DNA from 3 places in the Mesorhizobium japonicum MAFF 303099 genome. Region 1 is predicted to be linked to each of the others. Evidence: riboswitches for the same ligand, from Rfam matches in the RefSeq annotation. Region 1 holds a riboswitch; each other region holds the start of a gene.
What was found. A riboswitch is a leader RNA that binds a small molecule or an ion and turns the genes downstream of it on or off. The one in region 1 is predicted to bind thiamine pyrophosphate.
Positions count from the first base shown of each region.

Region 1 (6,078 bases):
GGCACCACATAGAGCGGAAAGCGCGGATGAAGCAGACGGACCGGGCGCGACAGCGAGACATCAGGCGTACGCAGGATCAGCATTTCGCCGCGAACGCCGCGCAACCCATCGTCTTCTGCCGCCATCCCCGTGCAGTCGATCCGGCGATCGAATCCGGAAATGTGCCGGGCATCGGCACCGAAGCGGAATTCGACGCCCATCGCCGCCAGCCTGTTATGCAGTGCAGCCATCGCCCGGCGCGGGTCGAGATGGGCTTCGTCGGGGAAGAACAGCGCACGGCGGAAACGACCGGAGAGGTCCGGCTCGAGCTGTGCGATTTCGTTTTCATCGAAAGGCCTGTACCCCGACGTGCGACTGGCAAACCGGTCGAGCTCGCCCGCATCGCGCGGCGCGGCCACGACCAGTGTTCCGGCCCGCGTCACCTGCCCGGGCGTTGCCGTATCCCACCAGTCGGCGGCGTCGCGTCCGAGATCGAGCACCGGCTGCTCGGCGCTTTCACGCTCGCACCATGGCGCCAACATGCCGCCCGCGAACCACGACGCATTGCCGCCGAGGCTAAGTCTCGTCTCGGCAACCGTCACCGCCGCGCCGCGGATGGCGAGTTCGAAGGCCGCGGTGAGGCCGGCGACGCCGGCCCCTTTGATCAACACCTTCATGACAGCTCATGCGCCTCCGGCATGAGCGGTGCGCCGCTCTCTTCCGCGGGCACGTAGAGATCGCCGCCCTCGCGGTATTTCGCCGCCATCGCCGCCATGCCCTCTTTCTGTGCCTCGGCGCGGATGTCGTGGGATATTCGCATGGAGCAGAATTTCGGCCCGCACATCGAGCAGAAATGCGCCAGCTTGTGCGCCTCCTTGGGCAAGGTCTGGTCGTGGAAGGACCGCGCGGTTTCAGGGTCGAGCGACAGGTTGAACTGGTCCTCCCAGCGGAACTCGAAGCGCGCGCGGGAAAGGGCGTCATCCCTGACTTTCGCCGCCGGATGCCCCTTCGCCAGGTCGGCGGCGTGTGCTGCGATCTTGTAGGTGATCACGCCAATCTTGACGTCGTTGCGATCGGGAAGGCCGAGATGTTCCTTGGGTGTGACGTAGCAGAGCATGGCGGTGCCGAACCAGCCGATCATGGCGGCGCCGATACCTGAGGTGATGTGGTCGTAACCCGGCGCGATGTCGGTCGTCAGCGGTCCAAGCGTATAGAACGGCGCCTCGCCGCAGACGGCGAGCTGCTTGTCCATGTTCGCCTTGATCTTATGCATCGGCACGTGACCAGGCCCCTCGATCATCACCTGGCAATCCTTCGCCCAGGCGATCTTTGTCAGCTCGCCGAGGGTTTCCAGCTCGGCGAATTGCGCAGCGTCGTTGGCGTCGGCAATCGAGCCGGGACGAAGGCCGTCGCCGAGCGAAAAGGACACGTCATAGGCGCGGCAGATATCACAGACTTCCGCGAAATGCTCATAAAGGAAGCTTTCCCGGTGATGGTGAAGACACCATTTGGCCATGATCGAGCCACCGCGCGAGACGATGCCCGTGACCCGGTCGACGGTCAGCGGGATGTAGTGCAGCCGCACGCCGGCGTGGATGGTGAAATAGTCGACACCCTGTTCGGCCTGTTCGATCAGGGTGTCGCGGTAGACCTCCCAGGTCAGATCCTCGGCGATGCCGCCGACCTTTTCCAGCGCCTGATAGAGCGGCACCGTGCCGATCGGCACCGGCGCATTGCGCACGATCCAGTCGCGGATATTGTGGATGTTGCGACCGGTCGACAGGTCCATCACCGTATCGGCGCCCCAGCGGATCGCCCAGACCATCTTTTCGACCTCCTCGGCCATCGAGGAGGTGACCGCCGAGTTGCCGATATTGGCGTTGATCTTGACCAGGAAATTGCGGCCGATGATCATCGGCTCGCTCTCGGGATGATTGATGTTGGCGGGAATGATTGCGCGCCCGTGAGCCACCTCGTCACGCACGAATTCCGGCGTGACGAGGTCGGGGATCGATGCGCCGAAGGCTTCGCCGTCGCGTTGCAGCGTGCCGCGCAGCATCTCGCGGCCGAGGTTCTCGCGGATGGCGACGAACTCCATTTCAGGCGTGATGATGCCGGCGCGGGCATAGGCAAGCTGCGTCACCGCCTTACCTGACCTGGCCCTGAGCGGCCGATTGCGAACGGGAAATTCCGGCGTCAGGCGCTCACCCACCGCGAATCCATTGTCTTCCGGCCGGACATGGCGGCCGTCATAGGCTTCGACATCGCCGCGCGCGGTAATCCATTCATGGCGAAGCCGGGCGAGGCCCTTTTCAATGCTGGTTTCGACTGTCGGGTCGGTATAGGGGCCTGATGGATCGTAGACGATGACGGGCGGCTCGCCGGCCGTTGGATGAACGGAGATTTCACGCATCGGCACCCTGATCTGCGGGTGGAGGACGCCGGATTTGTGGATTTTCCGCGAGGCGGGCAGTGGTCCCGTCGACACGGCGGGGGTGAGGGCATTCATCGTGAGGCTCCTTTGCTCATGCATTGGAGACCCAGTTCTGTGCCGGAAGGATGAAAAGACGCTTTGGTCGGCCTGCCGAAACAGGACCTCGGGCGTAAACTCCCGCAAAGCGCTTGCACCGTCCCTACGCCAGTATGAACTGGATCAGGTTCAACGGGTCACTGCGCCGCGAAAGCCAGCAGTATCTCAGCCCCTTGCCGGGACTCCCCTGGTGAATGCATCGAATTGAACGGCCCGTCGCTATTTTGTCAAGCGCATTCGTCCCGCAGCGGTGATCGGCAACCAAACAAACCCAGCGGAAAAGCATGGTAGTATCGAGAGCAAGTCACGCTCCAGAGGAGCGGTGAAGCGCCCCCAATAAGGCGAGCCCTCATGCGGATTTCGGTGCCTTTTCCAGCACGGTGTTTTCGGGGCTTTCCGGAACGACGCTGCTGCCGCCCAGTTGGGTGAGATTGCTATAGAGGTCTGTCTTGCTCGTCGTCGGCAATCCTTCCCCTTCGGCTAGACGCCCCGTTTGTTTCCCCAGAGCAGAACATGAAGCTGCGGCAGTACACGCGCCTCGAACCACCTGTCACGGGTCACTTTTTCAACCAGCCATTCCATGCGCCTCATCACACCGGCCATGTCGATGAACCCGTCTTCGTTGCCGGGACGCGGCGGCGTGTGATTGCCGGGCTGCAGATAGACGGGTAATTGCGGGTAGCGCGCCGCGGCGTCTTTGGCATAGGCATAGTCATCTTCGTCGAAGACGACGAGCTTGAGCGCCGTCTGCGGCTTATCCTGCGCCGCCTCTAAGCAGGCGTCGAACGCGGCCCAATCTGTCGTCATTTCACTTGAGGGCGGCTTGGGGCTGAGTACCAGCACGTCGAGATCCGCGAACCATTGCTTAGACACCGAACCTTGGGTTTCCAATGCAAAACGGTAGCCCTCACCATGCCCGCGGTCGATCAACTGGCCAAGCGGCTGGATGGCCGGATTGCCGCCCGACAGCGATACCATCACGGGCTGACCGCTGGAAAGTGCAATGACCTTTTGCCAAACCGCGTCGGAAGACATCATCTCCCAATCATGGCGGAAGCGACGGTCCACCGCATGCAGGCTGTCGCACCAGGAACAGCGATAATCGCACCCGCCGGTTCTTACGAACACCGTCGGCAAGCCGATCAGCACGCCTTCGCCCTGAATGGTCGGCCCAAAAATCTCGCTCACCCGGATTCCGGGATGCAACGCGCAAGTCATGGTCGGTATTCCGCCCAGGTTTTCGGCGTCTCGCTCACCCGCACGGCGGAGGTTTCGGGTAGCCGCACCTTGCACCAGTCGTAGAAGTGCCTGGCCAGACATTCCGCTGTGGCATGGTCATGCCCCAGCACGTCGTTAAGATGCCGATGGTCGAACGTCCCATCGATGTAGTGCTTGAACGCCGCCAGATCTTGGTAGTCGCGCACAAAGCCGTGTTCGTCCAGTTCGCCACCTGAAAGCTCCACTACGACGATGTAGTTGTGGCCGTGCAGACGTGCGCACTGATGATCTGGTGGCAAGGAGGTGAGCTGATGCGAGGCCGAGAAGTGGAACTCTTTGGTAATGCGGAACATCACGCGCTCCTTGTCTGGATAGCGTGGAGCCAGAAGTCTGCGTCCTCATAATCTGTCGGGTCGGTGATGCCGGCCAGATCGAATGCTTCGCGCCGTTCGACGCATGTCCCGCAGCGACCGCAATGACGTGCACCGCCCTTGTAGCAGGACCACGTCGCCTCGAACGGTGTGGCGTACTTTGCCCCCTCGCTGACGATGTCGGCCTTCGACATATTCACATACGGAGCGTACAGGCGGATATCGGCGTAGCCTGCGAGGGCATGGTTCTGCATCGTCTGAAAGGCGTCGATAAAAGCGGGCCGGCAATCGGGATAGATGAAATGATCTCCGCCGTGGACGGCAGTGGCCACCGCATCGGCCTTCTTCGCGGCGGCAACCCCGAAGGCGATGGCCAGCATGATGGCGTTCCTATTCGGCACCACCGTGATCCTCATGGAGTCTTCGGCATAGTGCCCGTCGGGCACGTCCACATTATCAGTCAGCGCCGAGCCGCTCAGGTTCCGGCCAACATCGCGGATATCGACGATCTGGTGCGGAACAGCCAGCCGCTTGGCGCAGATAGCGGCAAAGCCGAGTTCCTTTTTGTGCCTCTGGCCGTAATCGAACGAAAGCAGGCCAATGAGTTTCTGCTCGGTCGCCACCTTGTGAGCGAGCGAAACAGAGTCCAATCCGCCGGAGCAGATGACGAGGGCATTCATGGTTTGAATCCTTGTTTTGACCGGGTAAGGCTGCGACCGGAGATTTCTCTGCGTTCCCACTACTCCACGGAGCCGGTTTTGTGAATGGGGTGGACGCGATTGAGCGCACGTACCTTGTTGTCAGCGTCCCCAAGATGACTTGCACGCGACTTGTCGCGTATCTTCGACCGCTGGGGTGCTGACGCCGGCACTGCGTATATAGGCGTATAGATAATGCAGAAATCACTGCCGTGGCGCAGCAGCATTCCCGACACACCTTCGGCTTGTCCGGTTTGCCCCAGAACTTGACGTCCCGAGTTTCGGCGCTAACGCAAGGGTCGACCGGCAGTCCCAGGGAAAGGCTTCTGCCGCGTGCTTTGCCGTTTTCTGGTCTGCGCATAGATCGCCTCGAGCCGCCCGCGCTTCGTCATTGGTCAGAGCCGGGAATTCCTTTCCGAGGGCGCGGCTCGATAGGGGCCACCATTCTGGTTAAGGAAACGGAAGAGCAGATCGATCAGCCGCTTGGGCGTGTCGATAAAGGCATTCACCTGTTGCCGGAATTGATCGTAGCGCTGCAGAAAAGCTGTTTCGTAAGGAAGGTGCCGTTCGATCGTCCGCCGAAGGCAGGCATAAAGAAATTCGGCGTGCGGGGTTGCATCGAAGTATCGGTAGAAATCCCCGGTGTCATTCAGCACCCGGACGTTGAATTGCGGCGTCGGTTCCCATTCGACCAATGGCAGAAGGCGCTTCGAATTGCTCTCCAGCACGCGCCTGTACTCGTCGATCTGGTCCAGGATCGCGGCCGAGACGGGAAACACCACTCCCGGCGATTGAAGCTGTGCATGGCAAGGACGTGGTGGATCAGGTAGCGGTGAATGCGGCCGTTTCCGTCCTCGAACGGATGGATGTAGACAAAGCCGAAGGCGAAGATTGCGACGGCGACGACTGCATCAAGGTTTTGCGCTGGGCCTTGATCGAACGCAATTCCAGAAACAACTTTCTGAAGGGCGTCGCAAGGCAAGACATTGTCGGCGCTGATCGTCGCCCCAACTGATCCAAGCATCGGTTCCTGCTTGGGTCCAGCGCCCTAGGCGACGCCATGGTCGGCGAGCGCTCTGGCTGACCTTAATCCATTACCCAAGAATCACAGGGTTCCATTGCGCTGATCGAGACGGCTTTCTAGCCCTATCCATGCCATGGATGCGTTCCATCCAAACAACCAAGTTTACGGACCTGTCATGATGCTGCATAGCGAAATACCGGCAGGCACCGATCGATCACTCCACTTCCTTGATCATTAGATGAGCCCGCCAAAAGATTC
Region 1 covers NC_002678.2:4,671,315-4,677,392, forward strand. The annotation lists gene thiO (glycine oxidase ThiO) at 1-656, opposite strand, end outside; gene thiC (phosphomethylpyrimidine synthase ThiC) at 653-2,488, opposite strand; TPP riboswitch at 2,592-2,708, opposite strand; gene queE (7-carboxy-7-deazaguanine synthase QueE) at 2,990-3,727, opposite strand; gene queD (6-carboxytetrahydropterin synthase QueD) at 3,724-4,080, opposite strand; gene queC (7-cyano-7-deazaguanine synthase QueC) at 4,080-4,778, opposite strand; gene MAFF_RS41315 (hypothetical protein) at 5,192-5,524, opposite strand; gene MAFF_RS41460 (Fic family protein) at 5,446-5,688, opposite strand; gene MAFF_RS41320 (hypothetical protein) at 5,596-5,811, shown strand.

Region 2 (6,078 bases), 1.6 Mb from region 1:
AGGATGGTGATGCGATAGGTCTGGGTCGGGTTCGCCGACACCACGGTCAAATTGCCGACGACCTTGGCGACCATGCGCTCGAGCTTGGGATCGGAATACTCGCCGCCATAGGTCGCCAGGATGCGCGGATGCTGCGCCTTGGCCAGCTCGGCGAGCTTGTTGTTGGCACCGACATTGTCGACTGTGATCGGCCTGTCGGACGGCTGGAAGCCGGATTCCTGGACCTCCGGCGGCGTGAACATCTGGCAGCTTGCCAAGGCCACGGTAAAGCCGGCCAGCGCTAGAAAGCGCGCCAGCGGGTTCATTCGTAGCTTGTCGACGCCGATCGCCAGAGCGGCTTCCTTTCAGGTCCCGGCGCATGACCAAGAAAATCGGGGGCGATCTTCGGAACCTGTCATGCGCAAAATACAAATTTCTACGGCACCCGTTGCGCGTCCCTTGGGGCGCGCGGCGGATGCAGTAGGCAAATCACGGCCTGTGCCGGACCAGTAGGGCGGACCTAGCCACACTACTTCTGCCATGGCAAGCAAGAGCCCCGTTGCCTGATGCCGGTTTGACCGTAAATTATGTCCGCTTCCGGGCAATATCTTGTGATACGGCATTGCCGGCACTTGCGCCGATATAGCGCCGGAACGCCTCCGGACCAGCCCCCGCGAAGAAATCATCCGCGCTGCCGGTGGCCGCCACAGTGCCATTGTCCAGAAACACCACATTGCGGCCGATGCGGCGGGCGTCCTGTGGCTGGTGCGTGACGAACAGCACCGTCATGCCGCGCTCCGCATGCACGCCGGCAACCAGGTCGAGCATGTCGTCGCGCAAGGCAGGCCCAAGCGATGCGAAGGGCTCGTCGAGCAGCAGCACCGGGCGATCACGCACCAGTACGCGCGCCAGGGCAACACGCTGGCGCTCGCCGCCGGAGAGTTCGCGCGGCAAGCGCTTTTCCTTGCCGCCAAGGCCTGTGCGCGCAAGCGCCCCGTCGATCGCCTCGCGGTCGACCTCGGTCAGCCGCAGCGATGGCGAGCGGCCGAGCCCGACATTCTGCTCGACGGAGAGATGCGCAAAAAGGTTGTTTTCCTGGAACACCATCGACACCGGCCGTGCGGCTGGCGGCGCGGCGCCGACATCGACCCCGCCGATCAGCACACCGCCTGACTGCGGCGTCTCGAAGCCGGCGACCAGATTGAGCAGCGTCGACTTGCCCGAACCGCTCGGCCCCATGATGGCGGTGATTTCCGCGGCCGCGAACGCGACATCGAAGGTGAGCGGCGCCTCGCCATAGCTGAACGAGACCTTGTCCAGCCGCACCGGAACACCCTTCCCTCTCATCGCCCCGTCAGACATTGCGGACCTTGTCTCTTCCCAGCCAGTCCGCCGCTAGCACCAGGGCGAGGCAAACGAGGCCAAGCAACAGCGCCAGGCCGGCGGCGTCCTGCGTGCGGTAGCTGCCCATGCGCGCCAGGAGAAGGTAGGGCAAGGTCTGCACGGAATCACTGCCGAACAGTGCGATCACACCGAGATCGCCGAGCGACAGCGCCATGGCGAAGGCGAAGGCGGTGGCGAGCGGCCGCCGCAATGACGGCCAGTCGACCAGCCGCAGCCTGGCCCAGCCCGAAATGCCGAGCTGCGCGCAGAGCCGTTCGTGGCGCTCGCTCGCCGCGTCATAGGCGGGACGGACGGCGCGCAGCGCGAAAGGCATCGCCATGACAGAATTGACGGTGACGACCATGACCGGGGCGATGGCAAAGACATCGCCGGCATGGCGCAGCAGCAGGAACCAGCCGGCGCCGATGACGATCGGCGGCACGACCAGCACAAAACCGGCGCCGGTATCCGTGGCATGTTCGAGTAGTGTTCTCGGACCGGCGCGGCGGTTCAACGCGAGTGCCCGTCGCGCCATGGTCAGCGCCAGCGACAACATCACCGAAAGCAGCGCCGACAGGCAAGCGAGCACCGCACTGGTCAGCGTCGCCTGCCGGACAGTGGCCTCGCCGGCGAGCCGGCCGAGATCGGCGCCCAAGCCTGCCGAGACGGTCGCGGCCATCGGTCCGACAACGAACAGCAGGGCCAGCACGATGAGCACTGCGTTCAGTGTGGTTTCGGTTCCTTTGACCGAGAGATAACGGCGCGGCGCCACCGGCAGGTTGGTGTCGCCGACGACATTGGCGCCAAGCCGCGTCAGCGCCAGCACCACGATGAAGGTCAGCGCGATCTGCAGCAATGTCAGGGCGACGGCCCGCGCGGGATCGAAATCGAAGCGCAGCGCCTGGTAGATGCCGACCTCCAGCGTCGTCGCCGCCGGCCCGCCGCCAAGCGTCAAAACGATGGTGAATGAAGTGATGCAGAGCATGAAGACCAGCCCGGCGACACCCGGCAGAGCGGCGCGCAGAGTCGGCCATTCAATCAGCCGGAAGGCCGGCCGCGCGCCCATGCCGAGCTGGCTCGCCAGTCGCCACTGGTCGGCGGGAATCGTCTGCAGCGCCTCGAGGAACAGCCGGGTCGCCAACGGCAGATTGAAGAAGACGTGGGCCACGAGAATGCCGGACAGGCCGTAAATGCCTGGCCAGCCCTGGCCGCCGACGGCGCTGAACAGCCCCGCGAAATAACCGGCACGGCCATAGAGCGCCAGTATGCCGAGCGCCGCGACGATCGCCGGCAGCGCCAGCGGCACGGCGAAGAGCTGCAGGATGAAAGCGCGGCCGAAAAAACGCGGATGCCGCGACAGGGCGCGTGCGACGAACAGGGCCGGGATGACCGAAAGCAGGGTCGAGAGGATGGCCTGCCAGAGCGTGAAGCGCACGACGCGCAGCAGATAGGGATCGAAGGCGGCCCAGGCGCCCGAGAAATTATGAGCGCCTTCGACAAGCAGGCCCGCGAATGCGCCGCCGATAAGCAGCGTGATCGCGGCGAGCGCAATGATTCCGGCGCTGACGCGGGGATCAGCGCGTCGCACGCTCGACCGCCAGTCTCCGCATAGCGACACTTATAGAGGGTTGCGTTCCTTGGCGCCCCCCTCTGTCCTGCCGGACATCTCCCCCACGAGGGGGGAGATTGGCTGTTTCAGCGCCTCGCTCATACCTATAGCGTCGGCGATTAGCGAAATCACCGATAGCATTCGATCTCCCCCCTTGTGGGGGAGATGTCCGGCAGGACAGAGGGGGGCGCCGTAGAGCACTCATCTTTCGATCATACGGCCAAACTATTTGCTCATCACCGCCAGCCATTCATCCACCCAAGCCTTGCGGTTGGCGGCGACCTCTTCGGGGCTGAACAGCAAGGTCTTGGCCGGCTTGACCAGTTTGTCGAAGGCCGGGTTGAGCGGCTTGTCGGTCTTGCCGGCCGGGAACATCCAGTTGGTCTCGGGGATCGCATCCTGGAATTTTGGGCCGGTCATGAAGGCCATGAATTTCGCCGCCAGCGGATTCTTCGCCCCCGTGGTGGTGATGCCCGCGACCTCGATCTGCAGATACTCGCCCTCCTCGAACGAAGCCGCCTGGTAGCGCTGCGTGTTCTCGGCGACCATGTGGTAGGCCGGCGAGGTCGTGTAGGACAGCACCATCGGCGCCTCGCCCTTGGTGAACAGGCCATAGGCCTCGCTCCAGCCCGGCGTCACGGTCAGCACCTTCGTCTTGAGCTTGGCCCAGGCTTCCGGCGCCTTGTCGCCGTAGACCGACTTCACCCACAACAGCAGGCCGAGGCCCGGCGTCGAGGTGCGTGGATCCTGGATGACGATCTTGTCGTCGGCACTGCCTTCGACCAGTTCCTTCAGGCTCTTCGGCGGCGTCTTCAGCTTTTCGGTGTCGTAGACGACGGCGAAGTAGCCGTAGTCGAAGGGAACAAAAGTGTCGTCGCTCCAGCCGCCCGGCACGTTGACATCGGAGACCGCGCCATGCGGGGCAAACAACCCGCTAGCCTTGGCATCGGCGGTGAGATTGGTGTCGAGGCCGAGCACGATATCGGCCTTGGTCGACGCCCCTTCGAGCTTGACGCGGTTGAGCAGGGCCACGCCATCGGCGACCGAGACGAACTCGACGTCGCAGCCGCATTCGGCCTCGAATTCCTTCTTCACCACGGGGCCTGGACCCCAGTCGGCGGTGAAGCTTTCATAGGTGTAGACGGTGAGCTTGTCCTTGGCCAAGGCCGGCCCGGACAGCGCCACGACCATCGTCGAGACAAGAGCGTATAAAAGCGTGCGCATCGGCGCCTCCTTCGTTCGAATTGAAAAGGAATTGAGGCGCCGGACTGTCCGAAACGTCTAATCCCTCCGCCGGTACAAACCGGATCAGGTTCAGCGGGTTGGCGAGACTGCCTCTCAGCCGGTCCGCGAAGATCGCGTCCGGCACCCCGTTAGAGCGTTTCGACACATAGGCCGGGCCGAGGAACCGCGCAAGTGGCAGTTTGCCGGCCTTCCGTTTCCGCTGCCGGGCTGGTACAGGCCACCGGATATGAGCACATTCACCATCCTGCTTGGCGGCGATCTCATCCGCACGCCCCGGCTCGACCGCCAGGTCGAAGGCTCGCGCGTCATCGCCGCCGACGCCGGCATCGGCCATGCCCGGCTGCTCGGCCTTGTGCCGGAATTGTGGGTGGGCGATTTCGATTCCGTGCCGACCGATCTGCCCGCCGACCTTGCCGCGGTGCCCCGCCGGACTTTCCCGGCGGAGAAGGACAAGACCGACGGCGAACTGGCGATCGCCGCAGCACTCGAGCGCGGCGCGACCCGCCTTGTGCTGGCGGGTGCGTTCGGCGGCAAGCGCGCCGACCACGCCTTCCTGCATCTGGCGCTCGCCCTGCGCCTGGCCGAGGCCGGAACGGAGGTGCTGCTGACCAGTGGCGCCCAGGAAGGTGTCCCGCTGCTGCTGGGAACGGCCGGCTTCGACTATGCCGACGGCACGCTGTTTTCGATCCTCGGCTTTTCCGAACTTGCCGGCCTGACCGTCACCGGCGCCAAATGGCCGTTGAACCAGGTCGAGGTGGCCTTCGGCTCGTCGCTGACCATTTCCAACGAGGTCCGGGGTCGCCTGGACATCGCGCTCGGCCACGGCCGCGCGCTGCTGCTCGCGCATCCGTATCCACTACCTGAAAGCTGACATGGCCCCGCCCCTTCTCAATCTCGACGGGATAAGACTGACCTTTGGCGGCACACCGCTGCTCGACGGCGCCGCGTTGACCGCTTCGGCCGGCGACAAGATCGCGCTGGTAGGCCGCAACGGGTCCGGCAAGTCGACGCTGCTCAAGATCGCCGCCGGCCTGGTCGAGCCGCAGGACGGTGAGGTGTTCCGCCAGCCCTCGGCAACCGTCCGCTATCTGCCGCAGATGCCCGACATGGAAGGTTTCGCCAATGTGCGTGCCTATGTCGAGGCGGGGCTTGGGCCAGCCGACGACCCTTACCGCGCCTCCTATCTGATGGAGCATCTTGGCCTCACCGGCGAGGAACGGCCGGGCGATCTCTCAGGGGGCGAGGCCAGGCGCGCAGCCCTGGCCCGTGTCATGGCGCCGGAGCCTGATATTCTGTTGCTTGATGAGCCGACCAACCATCTTGACCTGTCGGTCATCGAATGGCTGGAAGAAGAGCTCGTGCGCACCTCCTCGGCACTCATCGTCATCTCGCACGACCGCCGTTTCCTCGAGCGCGTGTCGCGCGCCACCGTCTGGCTCGACCGTGGCCAGACCCGCAGGCTGGACAAGGGTTTTGGCCATTTCGAGGAATGGCGCGACCAGGTGCTGGAAGAGGAAGAGCGCGAGCAACACAAGCTTGGCCGCCAGATCGTGCGTGAAGAACACTGGCTGCGTTATGGCGTGACGGCGCGGCGCAAGCGCAACATGCGCCGCTTGGGCGAGTTGCAGACCATGCGCCAGCGTTTCCGCGGCCATCGCGGCGCCGAAGGCACCGCGACCATGGTGGCAAGTGACGCCGCCGAATCCGGCAAGCTGGTGATCGAAGCCAAAAACATCGAGAAGAGCTTTGGCGACCTGGCCGTGGTCAAGGGCTTCTCGACCCGCATCCAGCGCGGCGACCGCGTCGGCCTCGTCGGACCGAACGGCGCCGGCAAGACGACGCTTTTGAAGATGCTGACCGGC
Region 2 covers NC_002678.2:3,099,769-3,105,846, forward strand. The annotation lists gene MAFF_RS16200 (M48 family metalloprotease) at 1-305, opposite strand, end outside; gene thiQ (thiamine ABC transporter ATP-binding protein) at 565-1,326, opposite strand; gene thiP (thiamine/thiamine pyrophosphate ABC transporter permease) at 1,334-2,950, opposite strand; gene thiB (thiamine ABC transporter substrate binding subunit) at 3,197-4,195, opposite strand; TPP riboswitch at 4,240-4,354, opposite strand; gene MAFF_RS16225 (thiamine diphosphokinase) at 4,443-5,087, shown strand; gene MAFF_RS16230 (ABC-F family ATP-binding cassette domain-containing protein) at 5,089-6,078, shown strand, end outside.
Region 2: it holds a riboswitch for thiamine pyrophosphate, as region 1 does, so the genes downstream of both, thiB (thiamine ABC transporter substrate binding subunit) here and thiC (phosphomethylpyrimidine synthase ThiC) in region 1, are expected to answer to the same signal.

Region 3 (6,078 bases), 3.2 Mb from region 1:
TGAAGACCACCCGGCCGGTTTCGGACTGCACCACGGCATAGACGGCCTTCAGATCGGCCCCGGCGGTCTTCTGGGTGAACAGGCTGATGGTGCCATTGATGCCGAAATCGGCGACGCGGTTGGCGACCAGCGTGCCGGCGCCGGTATCGCTATAGGGCAGAATGTCGACCTCGAGGCCGGCCTCGCGGTAAAACCCCTTGTCGCGCGCGACGAACAGCCCGATGTGGTTGGTGTTGACCGTCCAGTCCAACGCGACGGTGACTTTTGGCGTCGCGGCGAAGACGCGGCTTGATCCGGCGATCAGCGGAAGACCGCTGGCAAGGGTGAGCAGCAAAGCCTGCCGGCGTGTCAGATCAGTCATGGTCATATCCTTTGGATGGTTGAGGGTTGAGCAGAATGTCGAGTATCTCGGCTTCGAGTGCGCCGGCCTGTTGCGCGGCGGCGCCGGCCGGATCGCGCGGACGCGGCAGCGGCACCCTGATTTCACGCAGCACACGGGCCGGTCGCGCCGACAGCACATAGATGCGGTCGGACAGGTACACGGCCTCGCGCACATCGTGGGTGATCAGCAGCGCCGTCCAGCGATGGTGGCGCCACATCTGCTCGAGCCAGCGCTGCATGGCCGCGCGGGTCAGCGCGTCGAGCGCGCCGAACGGCTCGTCGAGCAAAAGCATGTCGCGCGCCTGCACCACCGTGCGCAGCAATGCCGCGCGCTGGCGCATGCCGCCCGAAAGCTGTGCCGGAAAATGCCGCTCGAAGCCGGCAAGGCCGAACTCGGCAAACAGCGGGGCGACACGCGCCCGCGCCGCCTTGCGCCTGATGCCTTGCACCTCGAGCCCGAGCGTCGTGTTGTCGAGGATGCGCCGCCATGGCATCAGCGCGTCGCGCTGCGGCATGAATGCGAAATGCCGGCCATGGTCGTCGAGCGGCATGCCGTCGAACAACATCTCCCCTTCGCCATGCTCGGCACCCGTCAGAAGCTGGAACAGCGTCGACTTGCCGGCGCCCGAAGGCCCAAGGATCGAGACGAATTCACCGGCACCGACGCTGAGCGAAATGTCGGCAAGCACGTCGAGCCCGCCAAACGCCTTGCGCACATGCCGCAATTCGAGCCGGCTCATCGCCATGGCCCCTTTCCTGCAGATTGCGGGTCGGCCCGCTCCCAAGGCATGGCGAGGCGTTGCAAGAGCACCGTCAGCCCGAACAGGATCAGCGTGAGCGCGACACTGACACCGACCGCGGCCAGCACCAGATCGGGGCGGAAATTGTTCTTGGCGTTGAGCATGTAGATGCCAAGCCCCTTCGCCGCCCCGGCATATTCGGCGAAGATGGCGCCGACCACGGCATAGGTGATGGAGATCCGCAGGCCGGCGAAGAAATAGGGCAGTGCCGAAGGCAGCCGCGCCAGCACGAAGACGCGCCAGCGCCCTGCCCCCATGGCGCGCAGCATCTGGCCGATCTCCACCTCGGTCGCCTCGTAGCCCTGCACCAGAGCTACCAGCATCGGGAAGAAGGTGACCAGCGCCACCAGCATGATCTTCGGCGTCAAACCGAAGCCGAACCACAAAACCACCAGCGGCGCGATGGCCACCAGCGGCAAGGTCTGGCTGACGATGAAGACGGGAAACAGCGCGCGCCGCAGCGGCTGGAAGAAGTCGACCAGCATGGACAGTGTGAAAGCGGCACCGAGCGAACAGGCAAAGCCGATCAGCGTGGCGCGGATGGTGGGGATGGCGTTGTCGATCAGCGCATCACGATTGAGCATCGCCTGTTCGAAGACGCGTGAGGGCGCCGGCAGGATCGTCGGCTTGATGCCGGAATAGGTAGCGTAGAGCTCCCACGCCATGAGGAGCAACCCAACGGAGATGACGGCGGGGGCTGCCTTGGCAAGGGAAGCCGCGAGCGGGCGCGGCGCGACTGAAGATGAAACCACGGGCATAACCTTTGACGGGGACGCGCGGAAGCGCGGCCGGCCTAGACAGCCGACGGGCTGTTGGCGGAAACCGTGACGTCGAGGGTTACGTGGCCGGCGCCCGGCCCGAAGCGGCAGAAGGCTTCGTTCAGCGCCGAAAAGATTGCGCCGGTATCACCGCGCAGTTTGGTGCAAAAATTCTTGGAGCGATCGTAGACGCCGGACTGCTTGAGGAAATCGATGCAGCCGTAGATCTCGTCCATGTGGTCGCCGATGCCCATCACATAGAGCGAGAATTGCGCCGCCGCCGGCTGACCGGTGGCAGCAGCATTACGCACGGCGGTGATGGCGGCTTGCTTTCGTGGGCCGAGCGGTCCGACAGGACCGCCAAACGCATCGGAGCGGCAGATCGGATCGTCCGGCTCGCCCGGGCAGCCCCGCGAAATGGCGGCCGACAGCACGCAATGCTTGCCGCTCTGCGCCGCCGCTACGAACAGGTCGCGCAGCGCCGGGAACAACACTTCGGGCGGCCCGACCAGCAAGGTCGAGATGTCATCGGTCTCGATCCGGAGCCTGTCCCGGTAGGGATCGAGCGCGCTGAGCGCGCCCAGGATGACGCCGACGAAATCGTCGGCCATGGGATATAGGGAAATCTGTGCGCCTGAAAACATCGCCCGCCTCGCTCCGCTGGTATTACCCAGATCAGCTTCTAGGGTCTGTGGGCTTGCCGCCCCCGTCTCAGCCCCGACCGTACGGAGCACCCCTGTGGATGGGCGCGTTAAAGCACCATTCGAATGGAAGGGGAAGCCGTTTTTTAAGCGCACCGGGCCAAAAGCATTGCACCAGGGGTCGCAAACCGATGCCAACGGCGACGCCACGGCGCCCACCGCGAACAGCAACAACTGCGAGTGATTGCCCAAAAAAGAAAAGCCGCCGGACACCCGGCGGCTTTCGATATCATTCCCAACGATGCTTTATGCCAACCGTTAGGATACGGCCTTCTCGCGTACCGGCAGCTTCCAGCCCGGCCTGACGAAATGGCAGGTATAGCCGTTCGGATATTTCTCCAGATAATCCTGGTGCTCGGGCTCGGCTTCCCAGAAGGCGCCGGCCGGCGCGACTTCCGTGACGACCTTGCCGGGCCACAGGCCGGAAGCATCGACATCGGCAATGGTGTCTTCGGCGACGCGCTTTTGCTCATCGCTTGTGTAGTAGATCGCCGAACGGTAGCTCATGCCGACATCGTTGCCCTGGCGGTTGCGCGTCGTCGGATCGTGGATCTGGAAAAAGCGCTCCAGCAGCGTGCGATAGCTGATCACGGCCGGATCGAAATTGATCTCGATGGCTTCGGCATGGGTACCGTGGTTGCGATAGGTGGCGTTGGCTACATCGCCGCCACTATAGCCGACACGCGTGGAGATGACGCCGGGATAGCGCCGTATCAAATCCTGCATGCCCCAGAAACAGCCACCGGCAAGCACTGCGCGTTCGGTCGAAGTCGCCATGTCACGTCTCCTCAAAAAGGCAATTCCACCTCATGTAGCGGTTTCCCGCCCGGAATTGCGCAGACAAAATTGGATTTCCCAATAGATGGGCATTGTCGTCCGCTTCGTCCAGTCGCGCGGAAACAACGCGGCCATGAGCGAACGATATCACGACGCGGTCGGGGATCGAACCGCTTCAGTTGCCCGGATGCAGGGTCTGGCTGTCGACGGCAAGCGGCGGATACAACGTGCCGGGCGGAATGGCGGCAAAGCTGATTGCCACAGGCGGCGCCGTGCGCGACCAATTGAAAAGAACGGTCTTGACCGGGAAGTTGCCCAGCCATGTCCGCAACTGCGGCGGCACGTCATGCCCCGGCCAAACCATCAGCATGCCGTGGTCGCGCAAGCGCTGGCTGGTGATCCAGGGCGCGAACCGGGTATCGAGATCGGTGAAGATCGACGGCTTGTCATAGGCATTGAGGCCCGCCAGCATGGCCACCTGGGTATCGCCGCCGACAATGTCGAGCCTGCCTGGCGCCGCGGCGTGCCAGACGGCCTCGGCCTCGTCCGCGATCGGCTGTGCCGGCCAGCAGACGGCGTCCAGGCGCCCCCGCACATTGCAGCCCGTCCAACGGAGCGCCGCATAGGCGCTCGACATGGTGAGGATGCAGAGGAACGCGCAGATCGCCAGCCTTCGCATCTCGATGGCGCCGAGCCGGTGGCCGAGAAAGGCGAGCACCGTGACACCGACGAGATTGTACATCGGCGCGCCCCAGGACTCGCCTGTGCCGGTGAACAACGAGGCCACCATGATCAGGGTCGCCGGGCCAAGCCCCATCCACACGAGATAGACCAGAATGCCGCGCTCGACCGGCACTTCCGGGGCGGGCGAGCGCCGCAGCAGCCCGGATATCGTCAGCACCAGAAGAAAGCCGGAGAGCCCGGCCATCTGGACACCGATGTAGTAGAGGCGCACCCGGTTTTCGGTCACCCATTGGTCGCGGGCTGCGAAATAGGTCAGTGGCAGGAAATCGATACGGTAGAGCGCGATGGCCAGCGGCGCGGCAACGGCGAGAAAAACGGCAAGGCCGAGCCATGGCCAGGGCGTCGCCAGCCGGATGCGCGCGCGTGCGTCATACAACAGCCAGAGCGCGCCGAAGGCAAGCAGCAGGCCGGTGGAGAACTTGGCATAGAGCCCGACGCCCGACACCAGTCCAAGCGCCAGCCACCAGCCCGGCCCGCCGCCACGGCCGGCGCGCCAGAGCAGCCAGCAGATGGCCGCCCAGAACGGCATCTGCGCGTAGTCATGATTGAATTGCGGGGTCGGCCAGCCGAAGAAATAGACCGACGGCATCAAAAGCACGGCGGCCAGCGCGCGGCTTTGCCCGAGCATGTCGCGGGCCAGCAGATAGACCAGGATGAAGGTCGACGAGATCGTCAGCTGGGCAAGCATGTATTGCGGCCAGCGGAAAGATCCGGTCAGAAGATGGCTGGTTTCGAGCAGCCAGCCCGGAAGCTGCGGGTGCTTGTAGGTCAACAGCACCCATTCGCGGCCCCACATGAAACCTTCCACCACATCGCCGGGCGGGGCGGGATCGATCAGTGCCGGCACCACCGTCCAGCACAGGATCTGCACCAGGCACAAAAGCGCCAGCAAATACCAGGGATGGCGGAGCAGACCTGGCCATACCGATGACGGTTCGAGGCCGGCGGCAGTCAGCCCCGCCGGCGCCCAACCATCCATGGAGTCGTCTATTCCCACCATGCGGCGCTTAAACCACATCGTCCGGTTTGCCGAACAGCCCCAACGTCAAAGCTTACGAAAAAGTATACTTGCAGGCCATTGCAAGACCAAGATTGGGCGGGAATTTCGGCGCTCCGTTGCCCTCCCCCGGCAGAACAGCCGCCCATTTGATCCTGCCTGAACATCCCGGATATTCGATGCGTCACCAGCATGCCGTCATCCATCATCGCGCGTTCGACTTCTGGCTGGCACGCGCGGCGGTTCTCGTCATCATCTGTCTGCAACTCCTGGTGATCAACGATCTCTCGTTCGGCCCGCGCTGGCTGGCGCCGGCGCTGGAGGCCGCCCTGCTCGTGCCCCTGTCCGTTGCCACCGCCTGGACACAGGTCGCCAGCCAGAAAGCGGTCGAGGAGGAGCACTGGTATCTGGTTGGCCGGTTTCGCGTTGTCATCCGCAGGACGGCGCTGGCGATGACCGGTGTCGTCAGCGTTATGAATTGCGGTTCGCTGGTGTTCCTGGTGCGCGCCTTGCTGGCGGGCCATGCCGGGTCCAGCGGCCAGACACTATTGATCGACGCGCTCAACATCTGGGTCACCAATGTCATCGTCTTTGCCTTGTGGTTCTGGAGCACGGACCGCGGCGGGCCGCCGACCTGCGGCCTGGTCAACCGCGCCCATTCGGACTTCCTGTTCCCGCAAATGACCCTGAACGACCGCGAGATCCGCGACTGGCTGCCGGGCTTCGTCGATTATTTCTTCCTCGCCTTCACCAATGCGACGGCGTTTTCGCCGACCGACACCTTGCCGCTCTCCCAGCGCGCCAAGCTGTTGATGATGGCCGAGGCGATGATCTCGCTGCTGACGATCGCACTGGTCGCGGCCCGCGCCGTCAACATCCTTGCCTAGGCCCAGAAACAAAAAATAGCCCGCCCGGCGAAC
Region 3 covers NC_002678.2:1,466,344-1,472,421, forward strand. The annotation lists gene MAFF_RS08120 (ABC transporter substrate-binding protein) at 1-361, opposite strand, end outside; gene MAFF_RS08125 (ABC transporter ATP-binding protein) at 354-1,121, opposite strand; gene MAFF_RS08130 (ABC transporter permease) at 1,118-1,939, opposite strand; gene MAFF_RS08135 (YkoF family thiamine/hydroxymethylpyrimidine-binding protein) at 1,975-2,583, opposite strand; TPP riboswitch at 2,574-2,687, opposite strand; gene msrA (peptide-methionine (S)-S-oxide reductase MsrA) at 2,899-3,417, opposite strand; gene MAFF_RS08145 (glycosyltransferase family 39 protein) at 3,593-5,140, opposite strand; gene MAFF_RS08150 (hypothetical protein) at 5,338-6,045, shown strand.
Region 3: it holds a riboswitch for thiamine pyrophosphate, as region 1 does, so the genes downstream of both, MAFF_RS08135 (YkoF family thiamine/hydroxymethylpyrimidine-binding protein) here and thiC (phosphomethylpyrimidine synthase ThiC) in region 1, are expected to answer to the same signal.